4 regions of the Mesorhizobium sp. CO1-1-8 genome follow, and region 3 is predicted to be linked to each of the others. Evidence: predicted binding sites of a transcription regulator. Region 3 holds the regulator's gene; each other region holds the start of a gene.
What was found. Region 3 encodes LexA, which represses DNA repair genes until DNA is damaged. Its sites were predicted from a motif close to TGTTCNNNNTGTGTTCNG; they were not measured.
Positions count from the first base shown of each region.

Region 1: a site for LexA is predicted at 2,596-2,613, ahead of LB558_RS22025 (ImuA family protein). Genes of this name have one in related genera too.
Region 2: a site for LexA is predicted at 2,222-2,239, ahead of recA (recombinase RecA). Genes of this name have one in related genera too.
Region 4: a site for LexA is predicted at 2,731-2,748, ahead of LB558_RS06385 (sel1 repeat family protein). Genes of this name have one in related genera too.

Region 1 is NZ_JAIUGZ010000011.1:227,319-232,777, forward strand. Features, by position in the region: gene LB558_RS22020 (DNA methyltransferase) at 105-1,838, opposite strand; gene LB558_RS22025 (ImuA family protein) at 2,643-3,407, shown strand; gene LB558_RS22030 (DUF6504 family protein) at 3,319-4,842, shown strand; gene LB558_RS22035 (error-prone DNA polymerase) at 4,839-5,459, shown strand, end outside.
Region 2 is NZ_JAIUGZ010000001.1:246,051-251,509, forward strand. Features, by position in the region: gene alaS (alanine--tRNA ligase) at 1-770, opposite strand, end outside; gene recA (recombinase RecA) at 1,061-2,164, opposite strand; gene LB558_RS01270 (carbohydrate kinase family protein) at 2,444-3,388, shown strand; gene LB558_RS01275 (pseudouridine-5'-phosphate glycosidase) at 3,464-4,381, shown strand; gene LB558_RS01280 (TfoX/Sxy family protein) at 4,566-4,889, opposite strand; gene LB558_RS01285 (GFA family protein) at 4,979-5,459, shown strand, end outside.
Region 3 is NZ_JAIUGZ010000010.1:174,461-179,919, forward strand. Features, by position in the region: gene LB558_RS20630 (ComEC/Rec2 family competence protein) at 1-1,556, shown strand, start outside; gene lexA (transcriptional repressor LexA) at 1,550-2,290, opposite strand; gene kynU (kynureninase) at 2,700-3,947, opposite strand; gene kynA (tryptophan 2,3-dioxygenase) at 4,030-4,866, opposite strand; gene LB558_RS20650 (AMP-binding protein) at 4,863-5,459, opposite strand, start outside.
Region 4 is NZ_JAIUGZ010000002.1:638,361-643,819, reverse strand. Features, by position in the region: gene LB558_RS06395 (acetyl/propionyl/methylcrotonyl-CoA carboxylase subunit alpha) at 1-739, shown strand, start outside; gene LB558_RS06390 (ABC transporter substrate-binding protein) at 817-1,938, opposite strand; gene LB558_RS06385 (sel1 repeat family protein) at 2,330-2,596, opposite strand; gene LB558_RS06380 (DUF2147 domain-containing protein) at 3,046-3,387, shown strand; gene LB558_RS06375 (hypothetical protein) at 3,612-3,770, shown strand; gene LB558_RS06370 (hypothetical protein) at 3,811-4,005, shown strand; gene LB558_RS06365 (AMP nucleosidase) at 4,122-5,459, shown strand, end outside.

The DNA.
Region 1 (5,459 bases), on a different contig from region 3:
GCGCGCGAACTGGAAACGGACGAATCCGAAGAGAACTTCGACCGCATCTTACAAAAGATTGTGAAATCGCCGCCGCAGAAGGGACGACAAAACGAAGTCTTAGGCTATTTTGCTTTCCGCCTATCCGAGCGCGTCACTTCGATTTCGACGGGCCTAATAGGCCGGTTCCCCTTTCGCTTTTCAGCGATAACTGGTTGGCTTCCCTCAATCGGGAATAGCATTTCCGTCTGGCCTTCAACCCTTTTGCGAGACCGTTTTGGCGGCGTAAGTGCCGGCTGACGTCCTGCCTCTGGCGTATCGATCATGCCGGGCAAATCTACTGGATTTGCTTGGAAGAGCATATCAACGGTAAGGATTTGCAGTTTCGCAACGCGCCTAGAAGGTGGACCAACATCTCGCTCTGAGGCGGCTTCTTTGACCATAGCCGGGGTTGGACTATCCAGGCATACCAGAACGCCAATCTCTGCGCCTTCGCGCTGCACGACCGACTTGAGTTTGTGGATAGCATCGACCCCGACATGCAGCCCGCCCTTCACGGAAACAACGGCTCGATTTGGCTGTTCAATGCCAACGCGGTGATACCGTATGATGCCGTCAATTCCGCCGTCTGCGCCGGGACGATCCTTTGGAATGCCGCCAAGCGTAAAAACTGCCCACTTCTGAAATTCCAACCAGTCCCGTCCGGCAAGGGCCCTCGCGTCGTTTGCGTCCCTTGGGCGCCCAAAGATTTTGTAGCTGTCCTTAATTGATGGGCCGAAGGCTTTGACCAAGCGCCCTTCGATAACGTGGATCGCTAAATAAGTAACATCTATCCCAATCCAGTTGCGCCCTAAGTTTTGCGAGGCCTCAACGGCTGTTCCGCACCCGCAAAATGGATCGAGGACAACGTCACCCTTATTGGACGATGCAAGGATTATCCGTTCCAGCAACGCGAGCGGCTTTTGCGTTGAGTAGCCTAGACGTTCGTTCCCGGCTGGGTTGATCTTGTCGATGTCATCCCAAATGTCGCTTACTACCAACCCCTTCAATTCGTCCCGATATCTCTTGATCTGCGGCCAGCCGCCGCCGGGCGGCCAATAGAGCTTGCCAGCAGCGTCAAGGGCCTCAAGATTGTCGGTGGTAAACTTCCAGTGCGCACCCTTGACCGCCGGGTCATAACCGCGCCAAGCCTGACCGGATGAACCCTGTCGGGTGCCTGCGGCAGTTAGGCTGTTGCGCCAATACAGGCGACCGTCGCCATCCTGATATTTGTAATATTTGTCTAAGTAGTCTTCGGCGTAGTCGGTTCGTGGATTCGTCCAGGTAAACACGTTGCTCTTGGTATAAAAAAATAGCACGTCATGAACCGGGCCGTAGCGCTTCGCGCTGTTATGCGCGCTGTGTCTTTTCCAGATAATTTCGTTCTGGAACCGATCCGGTCCAAAAATCGCATCTAGGATCAGTTTCAGGTAGTGGCTCGCTGTCGGGTCGCAATGCAAATAGAGCGAACCTTTCGAATTCAGCACGCGACGCATCTCAATCAATCGAACAGTCATCATGGCCAGATACGCCATCATGTTGCTGTTTCCAAAAACCTTTTGGAACGCATCTAACAAAGAGCCGGCTTCAAGGTGTCTCTCCGCCGTTTCGTCAATTGCCCGCTGTGCATCGCGTCCCCATTTCCATGTGTCTTCAAATGCGTGCGATTGAGCTTGCGAAGGGCCACCCCGCTTCGTCCCATAAAGAACATTGTAATTGGCGTTCGAATTAAATGGCGGGTCTAGGTAGATCAAATCCACTGACTCTGCTGGCATTGCCCGCAGCACATCAAGGTTATCGCCGAAGTGAAGCTCGTTCATAGCTTTTGTCCCCGACAACAGAGTTGCAGGTTGCGGTTAACTATTTGAGAATTAAGGGTTTATTAACGAATGACCGACGGGCGGCGGTGCCGTTCCCTAAGGTTGAGGACTGGTTTTTGTGCGCTTTCGTGAGAGTGCCGGCCTGTCCTGATTATATTCCTATTTTGGTGCTAGGTTTGTCAACGATATAATCGCCCCTGCCATCGGTGAACAAAATGAGAACACAAAAGTCATCCCTCTTGTAGCGGCAGGAATATGTTGGTTATTTCAGGGCCCGACGGGGCAAGAACTGATCGATTTTCCCAAGCCACTCGCCGTGGCCAACCCCATCGCACTGTTGCGGACCAACGGCCGGGCTGTCGAGAACCCGAATTGCGCGCGATCTCGCCGGTCGGCTTCCCTCCTAAGGCAAACCACGCGGACCACCTCGGACGGGGACAGTCGGTCCCGCGTCCCGTCCTGCGGCCGGCGCTATGCTGACGCTCCTACGGCTGTCCTGTTAACCGCCCGCGGCGGGGGCGAATTTCCTCCCGTCCAGCGCGCGACGATGTCCCCAATTGCCGACGCGCGCAGGACTGCGGTTTATACGCCGTTTTTCTTTTGGGCGCCGCCAGCCGCCGGCGCGAACATCCAACAGGACAGGTGGCCTTCGACGCCTCATCCTGTTGGCAGACGGTTCTGCCGGTGCCACGGGGCGGTCGCGACAACATTTCTTCCGCAGCGCCACCTCGCTACGCCATTGACTCTTCAGCAAGAAGGGAACAAATGGGGAACATCCCGCCATCATATCGCGTTCAGGGACAGATGAGTGCATCGAGGTCAAACGCTGCTATTTCCGATCTGCGAGATCGCATTTCGCGTCTCGAAGGCGGTAATGCGCGCAAAAGAGCGGTGCTCCCATTCGGTATCCCCCCTATCGACAGTCATCTGCCAGGCCGGGGTGTGGCGCTTGGCGCACTTCATGAAGTTGCCGGCGGCGGCAATGGAGCGATCGATGGCGCCGCAGCGTCGCTTTTTGCAGCCGGGATTGCAGCCAGGACGCAAGGCAAGGTGCTGTGGTGCGTGACGCGCCAGGATCTGTTTGCGCCGGCAATCGCCCAGGTCGGACTGCATCCCGACCGGGTGATCTATGTTGAAGCCGGTGACGACAAATCCTTGCTCGCCTGCTTCGAGGAAGGTCTGCGGCATGTCGGGCTTGGAGCTGTGGTCGCGGAAGTGGCGCGCCTGTCCATGACTGCCTCGCGCCGGTTGCAACTGGCATCGGAAGGCTCCGGCGCAATGGGCATCGCCATCCGCCGCTGGCGCCGCCAGACCGAAGCCGCCGATTTCGGGCAGCCGACGGCGTCTGTCACCCGCTGGCGGGTTTCCGTGCTGCCGTCGCGACCGCTGCCTGTGCCCGGCGTTGGCCGGGCGCGATGGCAACTTGAACTGATCCGGTCTCGTGGAGGGGAAACACTCGATATCGAAGTGGAGGCTTGTGATGCAAAGGGTCGTCTCGCTCTTCCTTCCAAACTGGCCGACCGACCGGCTCAGAAGGAAATTGGGCGACGTCTCGCCGCCAGCGGATAAGCCTTTGGTGCTGGTCGGGCGGCATGGTAATCGTCGCCTGGTGACTGCGGTGGATCGCGCGGCGATAGAAGCGGGCTTACGCGTCGGAATGCCCGCGACGAAGGCACAGGCCCTCGTGCAGGGCCTGGTGGTTATGGACGCCGAGCCCGATGCTGACGCGGAGGCATTGGAGCGGCTGGCGCTATGGGCGTTGAGACGCTATGCGCCGATCGCCGCTGTGGATACTCCGGACGGATTGGTCATGGAGACCACGGGCGCCGATCACCTTCATGGCGGCGAACAGTTGATGCTGGCCGATATGGTCGAGCGTCTCAGCCAGGTTGGCTTCTCGGCGCGGTCAGCGATTGCCGATAGCTGGGGTGCTGCTCATGCGGTGGCGCGGTACGTCAAGCAGACCGTCAGCGTGGTCGCCGTCAACGCAACCGTCGACGCCATTGGTCCTCTGCCCATCGCGGCACTGCGGTTGCCCGATGCGATCGTCAGTGGTCTGAGGATTTTGGGCTTCGACAGGGTAGGCGAGCTTCTCAAGCAGCCGCGCGCGCCACTCACGCTGCGCTTCGGGCCGGAACTCTGCCGCCGCCTTGATCAGGCTGCTGGACGCCTTGCTGAACCGATAGAGCCGGTGCGGACATTCGACCTGCTCGAGGTGAAACGAGCCTTTGGCGAGCCCATCAGTGCGGCCGAGACGATCGCGCATTATGTCGGCAAGCTTGTTCAGGCGTTGTGTGCCGAATTGGAGACCAGAGGCCTCGGCGCCCGGCGGCTCGACCTGCTGCTTTACCGCGTCGACAACCGCGCCGAAGCCATCCGCGTCGGCACGGCCTTGCCTGTCCGCGATGTCAAGCGGCTGACGCGTCTCATCTGTGACAAGATCGAGACGGTCGATCCGGGCTTTGGTATCGAGTTGATGTGCTTGTCCGCGCCTCTGGCTGAACCGCTGACTCCCACGCAGACCATTTCCTCACTTATCGAGCATCGGGAGGCCGACATCTCGGATCTGATCGACATCCTCGGCAATCGTGTCGGTGAGGAGAAGCTCTATCGGTTTACCCCGGTGGCAAGCGACGTGCCCGAGCGATCGTTCCGGCGCGTGGCGCCGGCGTCGGCCGAAAACGGCCAGGCATGGCAAGATCATTGGCCGCGGCCGGCTCGTCTGTTTGCCGTGCCGGAGCCCATCGAGGCGATAGCGTTGCTGCCGGATCATCCGCCGGCCAGCTTTACCTGGAGAGGCATCCGCCGACGGGTCAAGCGCGCCGATGGCCCCGAGCGGATCTTTGGCGAATGGTGGAAGCGTGATGCCGAGCTTGCCGCCGTGCGCGACTATTTTCAGGTCGAGGACGAAGCCGGCGAGCGGTTCTGGATCTATCGCGCCGGCGATGGCGAGGATGCCGCGACCGGTTCGCATCGCTGGTTCCTGCATGGCATCTTCGGATGACTGCGTCTTATATTGAACTGCAGTGCACCTCGCATTTTTCCTTCCTGCGCGGCGCCAGCTCCTGCGAGGAATTGTTTGCGCAGGCCGCAATCATGGCCCTGCCGGCGCTTGCCATCTGTGATCGCAACAGCCTGGCTGGCGTTGTGCGGGCTCACGAGGCTGCAAAGGCAACCGGCGTCAGGCTGATCGTCGGCTGCCGGCTTGATCTGGCGGAAAAGATTTCCATCCTGGTCTATCCAACCGATCGCGCGGCCTATTCGCGGCTTTGCCGCTTGCTGTCGCTGGGCAAGAAGCGTGGCGGCAAGGCGAGATGCGTGTTGCATTGGGCAGACCTTGTCGCCTATGGCGAAGGCCTTGTTGGCGTGTTCATTCCGGATCAGGCTGATGACACATGCTCGCTCTGGCTGCGGCGGCTACACCAGGCATTTGGCGATCGCGCCTATATGGCGCTGACCTTGTTTCGCCGTCCAAATGACGCGCTGCGGCTGCACGAACTGTCCAACCTTGCTGGACAGGCCGGCGTGCCGACGGTTGTTACCAACGATGTGCTCTTCCATGAACCGTCACGGCGCATCTTGCAGGACGTCGTCACCTGCATCCGCCACAATGTTTCGATC
Region 2 (5,459 bases), on a different contig from region 3:
GCCGCGTCGATCAGGTGACGGAACAGATCAGTCTCGAAGACGCTTTCCACCCCTTGCAGGATGGACGCCATGCGCTCCAGGCCCATGCCGGTGTCGATCGAGGGGCGTGGCAGGTCGATGCGCTCCTCCTTTGTCACCTGTTCATACTGCATGAACACCAGGTTCCAGAATTCCAGGAAACGGTCGCCATCCTCCTCCGGGCTGCCGGGAGGGCCGCCCCAGATGTGCTCGCCGCGGTCGATGAAAATCTCCGAGCACGGACCGCACGGGCCGGTATCGCCCATCGCCCAGAAATTGTCCGATGTCGCGATGCGAATGATGCGGTCGTCGGGAAAACCGGCGATCTTCTTCCAGAACCCGGCCGCCTCGTCGTCCGTGTGATAGACGGTGACCAGCAGCTTGTCCTTGTTCAGCCCGAATTCCCTGGTGATCAGGTTCCAGGCGAGCTCGATGGCGCGCTCCTTGAAGTAGTCGCCAAAGGAGAAATTGCCGAGCATCTCGAAGAAGGTCAGATGGCGCGCGGTGTAGCCTACATTGTCGAGGTCGTTGTGCTTGCCGCCGGCGCGCACGCTCTTCTGGGCGGTCGAAGCGCGCGAATAGGGCCGCTTTTCCAAACCGGTGAAGACGTTCTTGAACTGCACCATGCCGGCGTTGGTGAACATCAGCGTCGGATCGTTGCGCGGCACCAGCGGGCTCGACGCGACGATCTCGTGACCCTCCTTGCGGAAGTAGTCGAGAAATGTCGACCGGATTTCGTTCACGCCACTCATGAATGCTGCCTTTTCGGAAGAGCCGCCGGCGAACCGGCGGAAATGGGCTCTGCGTTTTAGAAGATTAAGACTTGGCCTTTTAGCCGCCGCGCTTCACCCTGTCCAGAAACACGGAATTGGTCCAATCCACGGCCTTTGCCGGCCGTTCGAACCGGCCTGGTTTCGGCGCCAAAATGCAAAACCGCCGGCACTGGGCCGGCGGTTTCAAAACGCAATAACGCGGAACTCAATTACTTAAGCCTGAGATAATAGAACGCGATTATGGCCGAACTCCGGCCGACATCGAGCTGTCACATCGCGCCGGATTCTTCCTCGAAACCGTCGTCGCTTTCACCGCGCTCGGGACCACCATTCTCCAGGAATTTCTCGGCGATCAGCCCGGCATTCTGCCTGAGCGCCAGCTCGATCTCGCGTGCGGTGTCGGGATTGTCGCGCAGGAACAGTTTTGCATTCTCGCGGCCCTGACCGAGACGCTGCGAATTGTAGGAGAACCAGGCACCCGACTTCTCGACCACGCCGGCCTTGACGCCGAGATCGACCAGTTCGCCGGTCTTGGACACGCCTTCACCGTACATGATGTCGAACTCGACCACCTTGAAGGGCGGGGCCAGCTTGTTCTTGACCACCTTGACGCGGGTCTGGTTGCCGACGACCTCGTCGCGGTCCTTGACCGAGCCGATGCGGCGGATGTCGAGGCGCACCGATGCGTAGAATTTCAGCGCGTTGCCGCCGGTCGTCGTCTCGGGCGAACCGAACATGACGCCGATCTTCATGCGGATCTGGTTGATGAAGATGACCATGGTGTTGGAGCGCGAGATCGAGGCGGTCAGCTTGCGCAACGCCTGGCTCATCAGGCGGGCCTGCAGGCCCGGCAGAGAATCGCCCATCTCGCCTTCGATTTCGGCACGGGGCGTCAGCGCCGCGACCGAATCGACCACCAGCACGTCGATGGCGCCGGAGCGCACCAGCGTGTCGCAGATTTCCAGCGCCTGCTCACCAGTGTCGGGCTGCGAGATCAGCAGGTTTTCGAGATCGACGCCAAGCTTGCGGGCATAGACCGGATCAAGCGCGTGCTCGGCATCGACGAAAGCGCAGATGCCGCCCTTCTTCTGGGCTTCGGCCACGGTGTGCAGGGCAAGCGTCGTCTTGCCCGAGCTTTCCGGCCCGTAGATCTCGATGATGCGGCCGCGCGGCAGGCCACCGACGCCAAGCGCGATGTCGAGGCCAAGCGAGCCGGTCGGCACCGTTTCGATCTCGACGACCTGCTCGTTCGCGCCGAGCCGCATGATCGAGCCCTTGCCGAAAGCCCGCTCGATCTGCGACAGCGCCGCATCCAGAGCCTTTGATTTGTCCACTGCCTTGTCCTCTACCAGCCGCAAAGAATTCTGAGCCATGATACATCACCCCTTGGTCGTCAATGAAGGCCGGACAATCCGTAATCCCTGCCTATTTGTACCTTTTTTGTTCTCATTTGGCAAGAGGGATCAAATATCTGAAAAACAAACAATATCCGGATTTGTTCTTTTTTTGTCCAAGGGATTCGATCAGGATTGCACTACGTTGGGCCAGACGGCTCGGTTGTTTCGACCTGCCGAATCGCCGCCTCGCATGCGAAGCTCCGTCGCACAGCCTAGCGCTTGTGCGGCTGGAATAACAAAGGTCATATCGCCGGCATGCTGAAATCCGCGAAAGTACTGGCCGTAGGCGGCGCCCATATCGATCGGCGCGGCCAGGTGTCCGGCGCTTACGTGCCCGCCGCCTCCAATCCGGGCACAATGCGCGAGGATGTCGGCGGCGGCGTCTTCAACGCTTTGCGCAGTGCCGTGCGGCGCGGCGTCTCCGCGTCGCTCATGTCGGTTCGCGGCGGCGATGCGGCTGCCGACACCGTTTCGCGAGCCATTGCCGAGGCTGGCATTGCCGACCTGTCGGCGGTCTTCCTCGACCGCACGACGCCGAGCTACACGGCACTGATCGACAGCGAGGGCGAACTGATCGTCGGCTTTGCCGACATGGCGCTCTATGATTTGGCGTTTCCCAAGCAGATCAGGCGCTCCAAGGTGCGGGAGGTGATCGCCGCCGCCGACGCGATCCTGTGCGACGCCAACCTGCCCTCTTCGGCGCTGGAACGGATGGTCACGCTCGCCGCGGGCAAGCCGGTTTTCGCCATTGCCATTTCCCCGGCCAAGGTAACGCGGCTGATACCGGTGCTGAAGGAGCTCTCGCTGGTGTTCATGAACCGGCGCGAGGCCATGGTGCTGGCCGGCGTCGCCGCGAATGCCACGGAGCGCGAGGTCGTCGATGGGTTGCGATGCAGCGGCCTCGTCAGCGGCGTGGTGACGGCGGGCGGCGGGCCCATGCTGGGCTTCGATGACGCCGGCGCCTTCTCGATCCTGCCGCCGCCGCCAAGAAAGGTCGCTGACGTCACCGGCGCCGGCGATGCGCTGGCGGGCGCAACGGTCGCTGCCCTGCTGCACGGACTGCCGCTGCGGGCAGCTCTGCGCGAAGGCATTGCCGGGGCGACGCTTGCCATCGAAAGCGCCAACGCCGTTCCGGAGTTTACCGCGGCGAGCTTCGCGGAAGCGCTGGCTCTTGTGCCGGATGCCAGGGAAATGGCATGAGACCGGCAAATTCATAGTGCCGCGATGTTGCCTGATGTCCCGACAGACGCTCCGCATTCCGGATTGGAGACCCTGATGACCCCTGAGACCGCCCGCCCCTTCATCGACATCCACGCGCCGGTGGCGCAGGCTCTGGCGGCCGGCCGGCCGGTGGTGGCGCTGGAAAGCACCATCATCACCCATGGCATGCCCTACCCGGACAATGGCGCCATGGCGGCCGATGTCGAAAAGATCATCACCGATGGCGGCGCCGTGCCGGCGACGATCGCCGTGGTTGGCGGCCGCATCAAGATCGGGCTTTCGGACGGCGAGCGCGAATCGCTGGCGATGACGGGCGACGCCATGAAACTGTCGCGCGCCGATCTCGGTTTTGCCGTGGCGCAAGGGCGCACCGGTGGCACCACGGTCGCCGCCACGATGATCGCGGCGCATATGGTCGGCATAAAAGTGTTCGCCACCGGCGGTATCGGCGGCGTGCACAAGGGTGCGGAAAAGAGCTTTGACATTTCCGCCGATCTCGACGAGCTGGCGCGTACCCCGGTCATCGTCGTCTCGGCCGGCGCCAAGGCGATCCTCGACATCGAAAAGACGCTGGAGGTGCTGGAGACGCGCGGCGTGCCGGTGATCGGCCATGGCTGCGAGACGATGCCGGCCTTCTGGTCCAGGCAATCGCCGTTCCGCGCGCCGCTGACCCTGCACGAGCCGGAAGAGATTGCGCATTTCTACCAGACGAGGGCAGCGCTGGGGCTCGCCGGCGGCATGCTGATTGCCAATCCGGTGCCCGAGAACCATGAAATCCCGGCTGAAGAGATGGCGAGCTATATCGACGCCGCGCAGAAGGCCGCCGAGGCGCTCAACGTGACCGGCAAGGCGGTGACGCCGTTCCTGCTGTCGAAGATCCTCGAACTGACCGGCGGCCGGAGCCTGAAGACCAACATCGCGCTGGTCGAAAACAATGCGCGGCTGGCGGCGAGGATTGCAAAGGCGCTGTAGGTTCACGCGGCGAAGGGCCCCTCACCCGGATTGCCGAAACCGAATTGCAAGCGGCAATTCAGGGCAATCCGACCTCTCCCCGAGGGGAGAGGAGCTTGCCGGCACCGGCGCCGACCTCTTCTCCCCAGCGGGGAGAAGGTGGCCGCGAAGCGGCCGGATGAGGGGGCGGCTTCGCGCTACGCAGCTACTTCCCCGCCCGCCGCCCCGCCTCATAGGCCCGGCGTGCCCAGGCCGTCATCTCGTCGGGATCATCGAAAGCGCTGTCGGGAACGCTCCAGTAGGGCATGGCGACTAGCTTGCCGTGACGCGAGCCGGTATAGGTCCATTGCGTGCAGCCGGCGGCCTCGAACTCGGGCGCGCTTTGCTCGTCGGCCTTCAGCAGCAATTCGCCGCGCAGCACGATGGCGACGATGACGCCGTCGAAATAGATGCCCTTGCCGCCGAACAGCTTGCGGATGCTGACGGGGCCAAGGCCTTCGAACAGTTCGGCGATGCGTTCATTGTCCATGCCGCGATCATGGCACCGGCATTTGGCCTTGTCATCGCCGCAAACAAAATCATGCTGACAGGTTGAGAGCCATCCGTCGGAGTTTTGTCATGCCGCTTCTGCTCAAAGGGTCCTGCCGCTGCAATGCCGTGCGTTTCGAGGTGGAGAGCCACACGCCGGCGCCATTCATGCTGTGCTACTGCTCGATCTGCCGCAAGCAGCAGGGCGGCGGCGGGTTTGCCATCAATCTGGGTGCCGACAACGAGACACTGAACATCAGGGGCAAGCGCAGTCTCGGCGTCTTTCGGGCGGAGATCGAGGACGACGAGCATCCGCATTGCGAAATCTCGACCGGCGAGCGCAATTTCTGCAAGAAATGCGGGGCGGCCCTTTGGCTCTACGATCCGACATGGCCGGAACTGGTGCATCCCTTCGCCTCGGCGATCGACAGCGATTTACCCATTCCGCCAAGCAAGGTGCACCTGATGCTGAAATACAAGGCGAACTGGGTGGAGCCGGAGGTTGGCAAGCATGACAAGGCCTTCGACGTCTATCCCGAGGAATCGATCGCCGACTGGCACAAGCGGACGG
Region 3 (5,459 bases):
GCGTCGGCGGCGCCGAAGGCGAGATCGCCGCGGCGCTCATCGTCGGCGTGCGCGCCGGCATTCCCGATGACATCAATGAGGCGATGCGACGTACCGGCATCTACCACATCATCTCCATTTCGGGACTGCACATGGCGCTGGTCGCCGGCACCATCATGGGATTGCTGCGCGGCGCCTTCGCCTTGTTTCCCGACTTTTCCGCGCGTCGCCCGGTCAAGAAGTATGCCGCTGCCGCCGCACTGTTCTCGATCGCCGCCTATCTCATCATTTCTGGCGTCGTCGTTGCCGCCGAGCGCAGCTTTATCATGCTGGCGGTGATGCTGATTGCCGTGCTGTTCGATCGAGCAGCACTCACCATGCGCAATCTGGCGATCTCGGCGATCGCCGTCATCGTGGTGTCGCCGCACGAGGTTGTCGGCCCGAGCTTCCAGATGTCGTTCGCCGCGACCGCGGCGCTGGTCGGCGCCTATGCCGGCTGGTCGGATCACCGCGCGGGAAAAGCAAGACCGCCGCCGCCAAAGCGATCCATGCCCGGTTTCCTGACGCGAAAAGTCCTGCTGGCGGCAACCGGCCTTGCCATGACCTCGATCATCGCCGGAAGCGCCACGACGCTGTTTGCCATCTGGCATTTTCAGCGGGTGTCGCCGCTCAGCCTGTTCGCCAACCTGGCCATCATGCCGATCGTGTCACTGGTTGTCATGCCTTTCGCCGTGCTCAGCGCGCTGGCAATGCCATTCGGCGCTGATGGACCCTTTCTCTATGTGATGAGCAAGGGCCTGACGGCGATGATCGCCATGTCCGGATGGATTTCCGAGCGTTCGCCGGTCGATGGGGTCGGATTGATTTCGCAGCAGTCTGTCCTGCTGGTGGCGATTGCCCTGGTCATTGCGACGATGACGACGACATGGCTGCGGCTTGCGGCTCTTCCGTTCGCGATTGCCGGCCTGCTGACCGTCTCGGATACGCGCACGCCGGATGTGCTGATCTCGGAAGACGCCCGGCTGGTGGCGTTGCCGATCGGTGGCGGTGAGCTTGCCGTCAGCCGGGAACGGCCGAACGAATTCACCGTCGACAACTGGAAACGCGCGCTGACATCAGAAACCATCGTCGTTCCGGAGGTGTTCGACAACAGCGACGGGCAATTCGACGTCGCGGATGCCGTTGAGCTACCGCCGGGATCGCCGTTCTATTGCTCCTCAGGCGTTTGCGTGGCCAGGCACATGTCCGGTGCAATCATTGCCTATGTCGAGGACCGCAAGGACACCTGGAAAGCCTGCGGCTTCGCCGAGTTGATCGTCATCAATGACGCCACCGCCTATGACGCCTGTCACAACCCGCTGGTTCTCGTCATCACCAAGCGGCAACTGGCTCGCAAAGGAAGCGCCGCGATCTTCTTCGATCGCCAATCGGCGACCACGCCGGCGACGATCAGCTTCGCGGTGGACAGCCCATATCGGCCCTGGCACACGCAACGCAAATACTCTCGCGAGGCGCGGGGGCTGGCACCCTTCAAGAAACCCGAGAAGCCAGTGGCCAACCCGCAGCCGCCTCAGTAGCGGCGGATCAGGCCAACGAGCTTGCCTTGCACCTTGACCCTGTCCGGGCCGAAAATACGGGTTTCATAGGCCGGGTTGGCGGCTTCGAGCGCAATCGAGGCGCCCTTGCGGCGGAACCGCTTCAGCGTCGCTTCCTCTTCATCGACCAGCGCCACGATGATCTCACCGGGGCTTGCCGTGTCGGCATTGCGGATGATGACGGTATCGCCGTCGAAGATGCCGGCGTCGATCATCGAGTCGCCCTTAACCTCCAGCGCATAGTGCGCGCCGCCCATGATCATGTCCGGCGGCACCGAGATCGAATGCGTCTGATGCTGGATGGCATCGATCGGCACGCCGGCGGCGATGCGGCCCATCACCGGTATCGACACGGCGGAGACCGCATCGTCGTCATTGCCAGGCGAGGGCATCCGCGAAGGCGCCGGCTTGATCTGCCGGCCAAGAGCACCACCCTGACCGAGACTGCCCTGGATGACGCTTGGCGAGAACTTCTTTGCCGCGTTGAGGCCGGGCGCGATCGAGTCCGGCAACCGCAGCACTTCCAGCGCGCGTGCCCGATTGGGCAGCCGGCGAATGAAGCCGCGCTCCTCGAGCGCCGTGATCAGCCGATGGATCCCGGATTTGGAGGCAAGGTCGAGTGCCTCCTTCATCTCGTCGAAGGAGGGCGGAATGCCGCTCTCTTTCAGGCGTTCATGGATGAACATCAGCAGTTCATGTTGCTTGCGTGTCAGCATGGCGGCCCCCAGATTACCTGAAACCAGAATCGAAAAACAAACCCAGAACAAACACTATCTGTTCCAGTAGTGTTCTGCAACCGTTTAAAGTTTAATGAATTTGTTAAGGCCGCTGAAATTATTTGGCGGTTGCCAGCGGGTCGCGATCGATGGGCGCCAACCACGGCGATGCGTTGCTCATATTGAAATTATTATGGTTAATGACCTGTGGCTTATCCTCTAGCAAGGCTTGGCATTACCTGTCGATCGACATCGACAAGGGACGATAGCGACCTTCGGGGCACTCGTTTGCCGTGAACGAAACGGAGCCAAAACGCCAACTTCGGCTGGCATTTGCGGCTGGAAATTCAGTTCTCCGTCATCTGCCAGGCAGAGAGGGCAGCGACGGCGGATCGCCGGGATCGGTGCGTCAGGTAACGGCCTCCTTGACGGCGAAACGCTGGTCCTTCCATGCGCCCGTACGCAGAATGTCTTCCAGCACCTCAACCGCCAGCCACACATCCTTGTAGCCGACATAGAGGGGCGTGAAGCCGAAACGGATGGTTGATGGGGCGCGGAAGTCACCGATCACCCCGCGCTCGATCAGCGCCCGCATGATTTGATAGCCATGATCGTGAAGGAATGACACCTGGCTGCCGCGCCTGGTCGCGTCGCGGGTGGTCTCCAGCGTGAGACCGTAGGCGCCGCACTTGGCTTCGACGAGCTGGATGAACAGTTCGGTCAGCGCGACACTCTTCTTTCGCAGTTCCGCCATGTCGACGTCGTTCCAGATGGCAAGCGCACCTTTGAGCGCCCGCATCGACAGGACCGGCTGCGTGCCGCACAGAAAGCGGCGGATGCCTGTGCCGGCGACATAACCCCGTTCGAAGGCAAAGGGCCGCGCATGGCCCCACCAGCCGCTAAGTGGCTGGGTGATATCGCCGTGGTGGCGCTGCGCGGCATAGATGAAAGCCGGCGCTCCCGGACCGCCGTTGAGGTACTTGTAGGTGCAGCCGATGGCGAAATCGGCATTTGCGTGATCGAGCTCGACGGGCAGGGCGCCGGCGGTGTGGCAAAGATCCCAGACGATCAGCGCTCCGGCCGCATGAGCTTTGCGCGTCAGCGCCGCCATGTCGCGCAGTTCACCCGATTTGTAGTTGACGTGGTTGACCAGCACCACCGCGACGTTTTCGTCGATCAGCTCTTCGATGGTCGGCGCGTCGATACCCGCGAGGCGCAGCAGGACGCCATCCCGGGTCGAGGCCACGCCTTCGGCGATGTAAAGGTCTGTGGGAAAACTGTCACCCTCGGCGACGATGGCCAACCGGCCGGGCCGCATCTCCAGCGCTGCATGCAGCACCTTGTAGATGTTGGTCGACGTCGTGTCGCAGACGACGGTCTGGCCGGCCGCGGCTCCTATCAGGCGTCCAATCTGGCCACCGAGTTCGATCGGCATCTCGAACCATCCCGCCGTGTTCCAGGCTCGGATAAGATCCTGGGCCCATTCCTGGGTCGCCGCCTGCTGCAGCTCGCCGAAAACGGCATTCGACGCTGCCCCCAGTGAATTGCCGTCGAGATAGATCACCCCCTCCGGCAGAATGAAACGGTCGCGCATGGCCCGCAGCGGATCCGTGGCATCCATCGCTTCGATTGCGGCGAGATCAGGAATTCCACTCATGGTCGGTCAGTCCCCGGTTGTTAGCGAAGGGTTTTCCGCCACAGAGCGTCCCTTCGGTGAGCCTGTCCTCATTTCGATGATGTCAGAGCCGGGTGCGGACCGCCCACAGCTCCGGGAACAGCACGACCTCGAGCATTTTCTTCAGATACGAAGCACCCGACGTGCCGCCGGTGCCGCGTTTCAGGCCGATGATGCGCTCGACCGTGGTGACGTGGTTGAAGCGCCAGCGGCGGAAATAATCCTCGAAGTCGACCAGCTTCTCGGCCAGTTCGTAGAACATCCAGTAGCGCTGCGGATCGCGGTAGATGGTCTGCCAGGCGACCAGCACCTCTTCATTCTCGGTTCGCGTCTCACGCCAATCCGTGCGCCTGGCATCGGCACCGATGTCGAATCCGTTGCGCGCCAGAAGCAGCAGCGCTTCGTCGTAGAGCGATGGCTCGGCCAGGATGGCTTCCAGCTTTCCGCTCAGGTCCGGCCGGTGCTTGTGCGGCCCGAGCATGGCCAGGTTGCGGTTGCCGGCCATGAACTCGATGGCGCGATACTGCCAGGACTGGAAACCCGAGGACTGGCCGAGCGCGTCGCGGAACTCGGTGTATTCGCTGGGCGTCATCGTCCGCAGCACATCCCAGGCATTGTTCAGCTGCTCGAAGATGCGCGCGACGCGCGACAGCATCTTGAAGCTCGGCTCGAGCCGGTCGGCGCGGATCGAGCGGATCGCGGCGCCAATCTCGTGCAGAGCGAGCTTCATCCAGAGCTCGGAGGTCTGATGCTGGATGATGAACAGCATCTCGTCATGCGCCGATGACAGCGGCATCTGTGCTTCCAGCACTTTCTCAAGGTGCAGATAGTCGCTGTAGGACATGCGCTCCTTGAACGACATCTGGGCGCCTTCGGACGCCGAATTGTAGGGATCGCTCAATTGATTTTCTCCGTGCGCAGCCGGAAGCGCTGGATCTTGCCGGTCTGGGTCTTGGGCAGAGCGGCGATGAATTTTATTGACCGTGGATATTTATAAGGGGCGATCGTCGTTTTGACGTGGTCCTGCAGGCGCTTGGTGGTGAGAGCGTCAGGCGCGACGCCCTGCACCAGCACGACATGCGCCTCGACGATCTGGCCGCGCTCGGCGTCGTCTGCGCCGATGACAGCGCATTCGGCAACGTCGGGATGTGACAGCAACGCCGCCTCGACCTCGGGGCCGGCGATGTTGTAGCCGGCGCTGACGATCATATCGTCGGAGCGCGCGGCGAAATGGAAGAAGCCGTCTTCGTCCTGCGTGAAGGTGTCGCCGGTGATGTTCCAGCCGTCGCGCACGTATTCCTTCTGCCTGTCATCGGCCATGTAGCGGCAGCCGGTCGGGCCGCGCACCGCCAGCCTGCCGGTCGTGCCGCGCGGCACCTCGCGCATCTCATCATCGACGATGCGCGCCTCATAGCCGCCCACCGGCTTGCCGGTCGACGCGGGCTTCATGTCGCCAAAGCGGTTGGAGATGAAGATGTGCAGCATTTCGGTGGC
Region 4 (5,459 bases), on a different contig from region 3:
GCTATCCCGGACCGAGATCGCCGGCTCGACCGTCAACACCGCCTTTCTTGCCGCTCTCGCCGCCGATCCGGATTTCGCCGCAGGCGACGTCGACACCAGCCTGATCGCCAGGCACCAGACGGCGCTGACCGAGGTCGCGCCGCCGACCGGCGAAACCATCGCTGCCGCGGCCGTTGCGGCCTCCGGCGCCGGAGCATCGCCGTCATCCAACGATCCGTGGTCGTCGCTTGCCGGCTATGCGCATTTCCACAGCGTGACGCGGCGCACACGATTGAAGTTCGGCGAAGACGAAATCGTGGCGAAGGTTTCGGTGCGGCATGACGGGCGGTTCCAGGTGACGCTGGACAAGCCCTATGACGACACCAATTCGCATGATTTTCGCTCAACACCACGCCTCGCCCGCTGGCCAGGCCACATCACCGTGTTCGAAGGCGCCGTTGGCTACACCTTCGCCGTGCCGGACCCGCTGGCACGGGCCGATGATGCGGCGGCAGGTTCAGGCAGTTTGCGTGCGCCGATGCCGGGGGTGGTCAAGCTGGTGCGCGCGGGAAAGGGAGATGCCGTGATCAAAGGCCAGCCGCTGCTGATCCTGGAGGCGATGAAGATGGAACACACCATCGCCGCGCCGCATGACGGCGTGATCGCCGAGATTGCCACCGAGGGCGCGCAGGTGACCGACGGGACGGTGCTGGTACGGTTCGTCGAGGAACAAGCCGCCTCGACCGCTGCAGCCAGCTGACGGTTCGAAGGTAAACAGGAAAATGGCCGGGACGAACCCGGCCATTTCTCTACGCTATCCGGTCGCCAAGTCGGCGATTACTGCGCGATCGGCGCATATTTGCCGTCATGCCACTGGTTGATGTCGTAGCTGGCATTCTTGAGATCGCCCTTCTCGTCGAAGGTGACATCACCGACAACGGTGCTGATCGGCGTGCCGTTCTTCAGCGCTTCGGCAACCTTGGCCGGGTCATCGCTGCCGGCACGCTTGATGCCTTCGGCGAATGCCTGGATGGTGGCGTATGAGAACAGCGTGAAGCCCTCCGGCACGAAACCGCCGGCCTTGATCTTCTCGACCGCTGCCTTGGCTTCCGGCTTTGCCTGCGGATCCGACGGGAAGACGAACATGGTGCCCTCGCCGGCCGGGCCGGCGACCTGCCAGAACTCCGGCGAGGCGATGGAGTCCGGCATGATCAGTTGGAACTTCAGGTTCTGTTCCGCCGACTGACGCAGGATCAGGCCAGCTTCAGGATGGTAGCCGCCGAAATAGACGACGTCGGCTTTCAAGTCCTTGAGCTTGGTGACGAGAGCCGAATAGTCCTTCTCGCCAGCGTTGATGCCGTCATAGTAGACCTCCTTGAGGCCGCCGGCATTCATCGTTGCTCTGACGGCGTCAGCCACGCCCTGTCCGTAGGCGCTCTTGTCGTGCAGGACGACGACATTCTTGCCGGCAAACTTCTTGGCGATCCATGGGCCGATGAAGGCGCCCTGCGCATCGTCACGCGTATAAAGGCGCATGATCGTCGGCCAGCCGGCCTTGGCGGCCGCGTCGGTCAGCACCGGGTTGGAAGAAGCCGGGCTCATCATCAGCGCGCCGGCTTCGGCATAGACGGCCGAGGCCGGAATGCTCGAACCCGAGCATGCATGGCCGTCGATGAACTTGACGCCATCGGCGACGACGCGGTTGGCAACCGACACGGCCTGCTTGGGATCGCACTGGTCGTCTTCGATATCAAGCTTGATCATCGACCCATTGACGCCGCCAGCGGCGTTGATCGCGTCGGCAGCGGCCTGTGCGCCCTGCTTGAACTGATCGCCGATGGTGGCGAGCTGTCCGGTCATCGGGCCGATCACCGCAAAGGTGATGTCGTCGGCGAATGCGACCGGCGTGCTCATCATCAGGCCGAATATGGCCGCGTTCAAGATACTCAATTTTTTCATGATGGTAGAACTCCTCCACTCACGCGCGGCCGCCCCGGCCGCGCTTCTTCCAGAGAGGCCGGACAATTTCATCCTTCATTGGGCCTGTCTAGGCGCATTGGCGCCGCTCGATTGGGCCTGCAAGACGTCATCCACGCAAAAAGCCACGCCAGCCTTGTTCCGGCTGGTCGTGGCTTTTTTTGCCCGTCGAGCAATCTCCAGGCGCCCCCGCGCCTAAATCCCACTCAGCTTCCCTGCGTCGCGCACGACTGGGCCCTGCGGCCTGCCGCGTTCTCTTTCTTAACACCGTGACCGTCTTGCGCGGCCTTCGTTCCGCCGGGTCTGGCTGTCTGTGCAGTCTTGATCCCGGAGCTTCCCTGTCTTCGATAGACCTGTCTGCGATTGGCAGATTTCAGTGCATGGTCATCCATTCGCGGGCTTCGCGCAGCGCCTTGGCGATCTCGACCTTCGACATTGCGGCCGACAGTTCGGAGCGCAGTTCCGCGGCGCGGGCCGAGCCCTTGATGGCGGCGATGTTGAACCATTTGTGGGCGGCAACGACATCGGTCTCGCAGTCGCGGCCGGTCGCATACATCATGCCCAGTTCGAAAAGGATGTCGGCCTGGGCAGTTGCCCCCATGGCGCCAAAACCTGCTTCAAGCATTTCAAAACGTGCCATTTCAATCCCCTGTTTCCGGCCCCTGTCAGGCTCCCGAGAGCTGCCTTCTTTCGTGCTTGCCGGCTGCTCTTACGATGCTTTCGAGAATGCCGTGCAGGCTTGAATCCGTCGTTAAATGGCGTGCTTAATTTGAGGAAAACAAAGCTAAAACAAGAGGTAAACGCGAAAATTCATTAAGGATACAAAGCCAGCAATTCAGCCTGCTTGCGTCAAATTTGACGAAAATTTTCTGACGCCAAGTCAAGACTTCGCTAACCACGGGAGACAAAGGCGATGCGCCGATCGTTTCATTTCCTTGGCCAGCAGTCGCATTCGGGACCCTTCAAAACACGAAAGTCTTCCGTTGCGGCACCGCTTTTGTTTTGCCGGGAGCTGGATTAGCTTACGTTTGCGTAAGCGGCAGACCGGCGAGGCGGGGCGTCCGGCCGGACATCCAAAGGGAGGAAGACATGTCTCGAAAAGTGAGCCTGGCCCTTGCGGCCACATTGATCATGGCCGGTGCGGCCTGGGCCGATCCGATCGAGGGCAATTGGAAGACGCAGGCCGGGGATACCGCGGCCATCGCCGGCGGCGGCTCGTTTTCCATCACGCTCAAGTCCGGCAAATATGCCGGCAAGACCATCGGCTCGCTCAAGCCGACAGGCGACAACAAATATGCCGGCAACATCACCGATCCGGCAAACGACAAGACCTATTCGGGCAAGGCGACATTGTCGGGCACCTCTCTCAAGATGAGCGGCTGCGTGCTCGGCGGACTGATCTGCAAGAGCCAGACCTGGCACAAGCTCTGATCGAGCGCATCCTTGCGACATGAGGACGGGGCCCGACGGGCCCCGTTTTCGTTTTGCCGACACATCCTGCAGCGGTGATGCTCGATACCCGTCGGCGGCTATCCAAACCGACGCCGGTGCCGTCGAAACCCCGTCAATCATCTTGAACCGCAGATGAACGCCGGCATCAGAGCCGGTTCAGTTGCATCAGGGCATTCTCCGGCGTGTTGAAGGAGACCGACCCAATGCTTGCTCGCCGCTTCACCATCGTCTGCCTGCTGGTGAGCCTGTTTGGAATGTTCTTCGCCATCCTCGTCGCCGAAGCGGGCCGTCCGGCCCGCGCCTGGGACGAAGCCAGTTCCAGAACCTGCCGCCTCGCCTGCCCCACCCATCTCCGCAACTGAACAAAGAAACCAAGACCTCGAAAAGAAAAGCTGAAACACCATGAACCGCATCGCCGCCAACGCTCTCAAGACCCTTCGGCTTCTGCCGCGGGCGGCGCTTATCCTGACGGTTCTGGCCGCTCCGGTTCTGGCCGTGCCGATGATGCGCGCCGATACCGGCTCGACGATCGACGCACCAGCCCTGAAGAAGTCCGGCGTCGGCTTCGTGCTCCTGGTCAGCCTGCAGCGCGGTTGAAGAAAAACGGCGCTTTGGCCGCCTTCGGTCGCGACACCCCTCCCAAGTGCCGATCCAAGTCTCTATATTGAGCCATGGAAAAGCGAATCTACCCACAAGCCATCGAATCTGTCGTCATGCCGGAACCTTTTGGCCGGCAAATCTTTGATAGCGCCGAAAAGGCAGTCAAGGCACTGCAGGCGCTTTACGATCGCAACACCAAGTTCCTGCGCGACTCCTTCGCAGAGCTGGCGGCAGCAGGCGGTGACAATGGCAAGCGCTACCGGGCCTTCTATCCGGAGATCGGTGTCACCACCAACTCATTCACCCAGATCGACTCGCGCCAAGCCTATGGCCACATGCCGACGCCTGGGCATTTTTCCACCACCATCACCCAGCCGGGCCTGTTCGAAAGCTACCTAGTCGAGCAGTTGCGCCTGATCATGCGCAATCATGGGGTTGCGGTCACGGTGTCGGAATCGACCACACCCATCCCGCTGCATTTCGCGTTCCTTGAAGGCACCCATGTCGACGGCGCGACGGCAGAGCGCATCAAGCGGCCGATCCGCGACCTGTTCGACGTGCCGGATCTCGACGGCACCGACGACCAGATCGCCAACGGCACCTTCGAAGTCGGCTTCGGCGAGCCGAGGCCTCTGGCGCCCTTCACGGCGCAGCGCATCGACTATTCGCTGCACCGGCTGTCGCACTATACGGCGACCACGCCGCAGCATTTCCAGAACTTCGTGCTGTTCACCAACTATCAGTTCTACATCGACGAATTCGTCGCCCGCGCCCGCGACCTGATGGCCAATGGCGGCGGCGGATACACGGAGTTCGTCGAGCCGGGCAATGTCATCACCAAGGGCGGGCAAAGCGCGCCTAGTGAAGGCGTCGCGGTCCCGCGCCTACCGCAGATGCCGGCCTATCACCTGAAGAAATCGGGGCATGGCGGCATCACCATGGTCAATATCGGCGTCGGACCTTCCAACGCCAAGACGATCACCGACCATATCGCGGTGCTGAGGCCGCATGCCTGGGTGATGCTCGGCCACTGCGCCGGCCTGCGCAACACCCAGGCGCTTGGCGACTATGTGCTGGCGCATGCGTATGTGCGCGAGGACCACGTGCTGGACGACGATCTTCCGGTCTGGGTGCCGATCCCGCCGCTGGCCGAGATTCAGGTGGCGTTGCAGGAAGCCGTCGCCGAAGTCACCGGCCTTACCGGCTACGACCTGAAACGCATCATGCGCACCGGCACCGTCGCCACCATCGACAATCGCAACTGGGAACTGCGCGACCAGCGTGGGCCGGTACAGCGTCTGTCGCAATCTCGCGCCATCGCACTCGACATGGAATCGGCGACCATCGCCGCCAATGGCTTCCGCTTCCGCGTTCCCTACGGCACGCTGCTGTGCGTTTCGGACAAACCACTGCATGGCGAACTGAAGCTGCCCGGCATGGCGACCGAATTC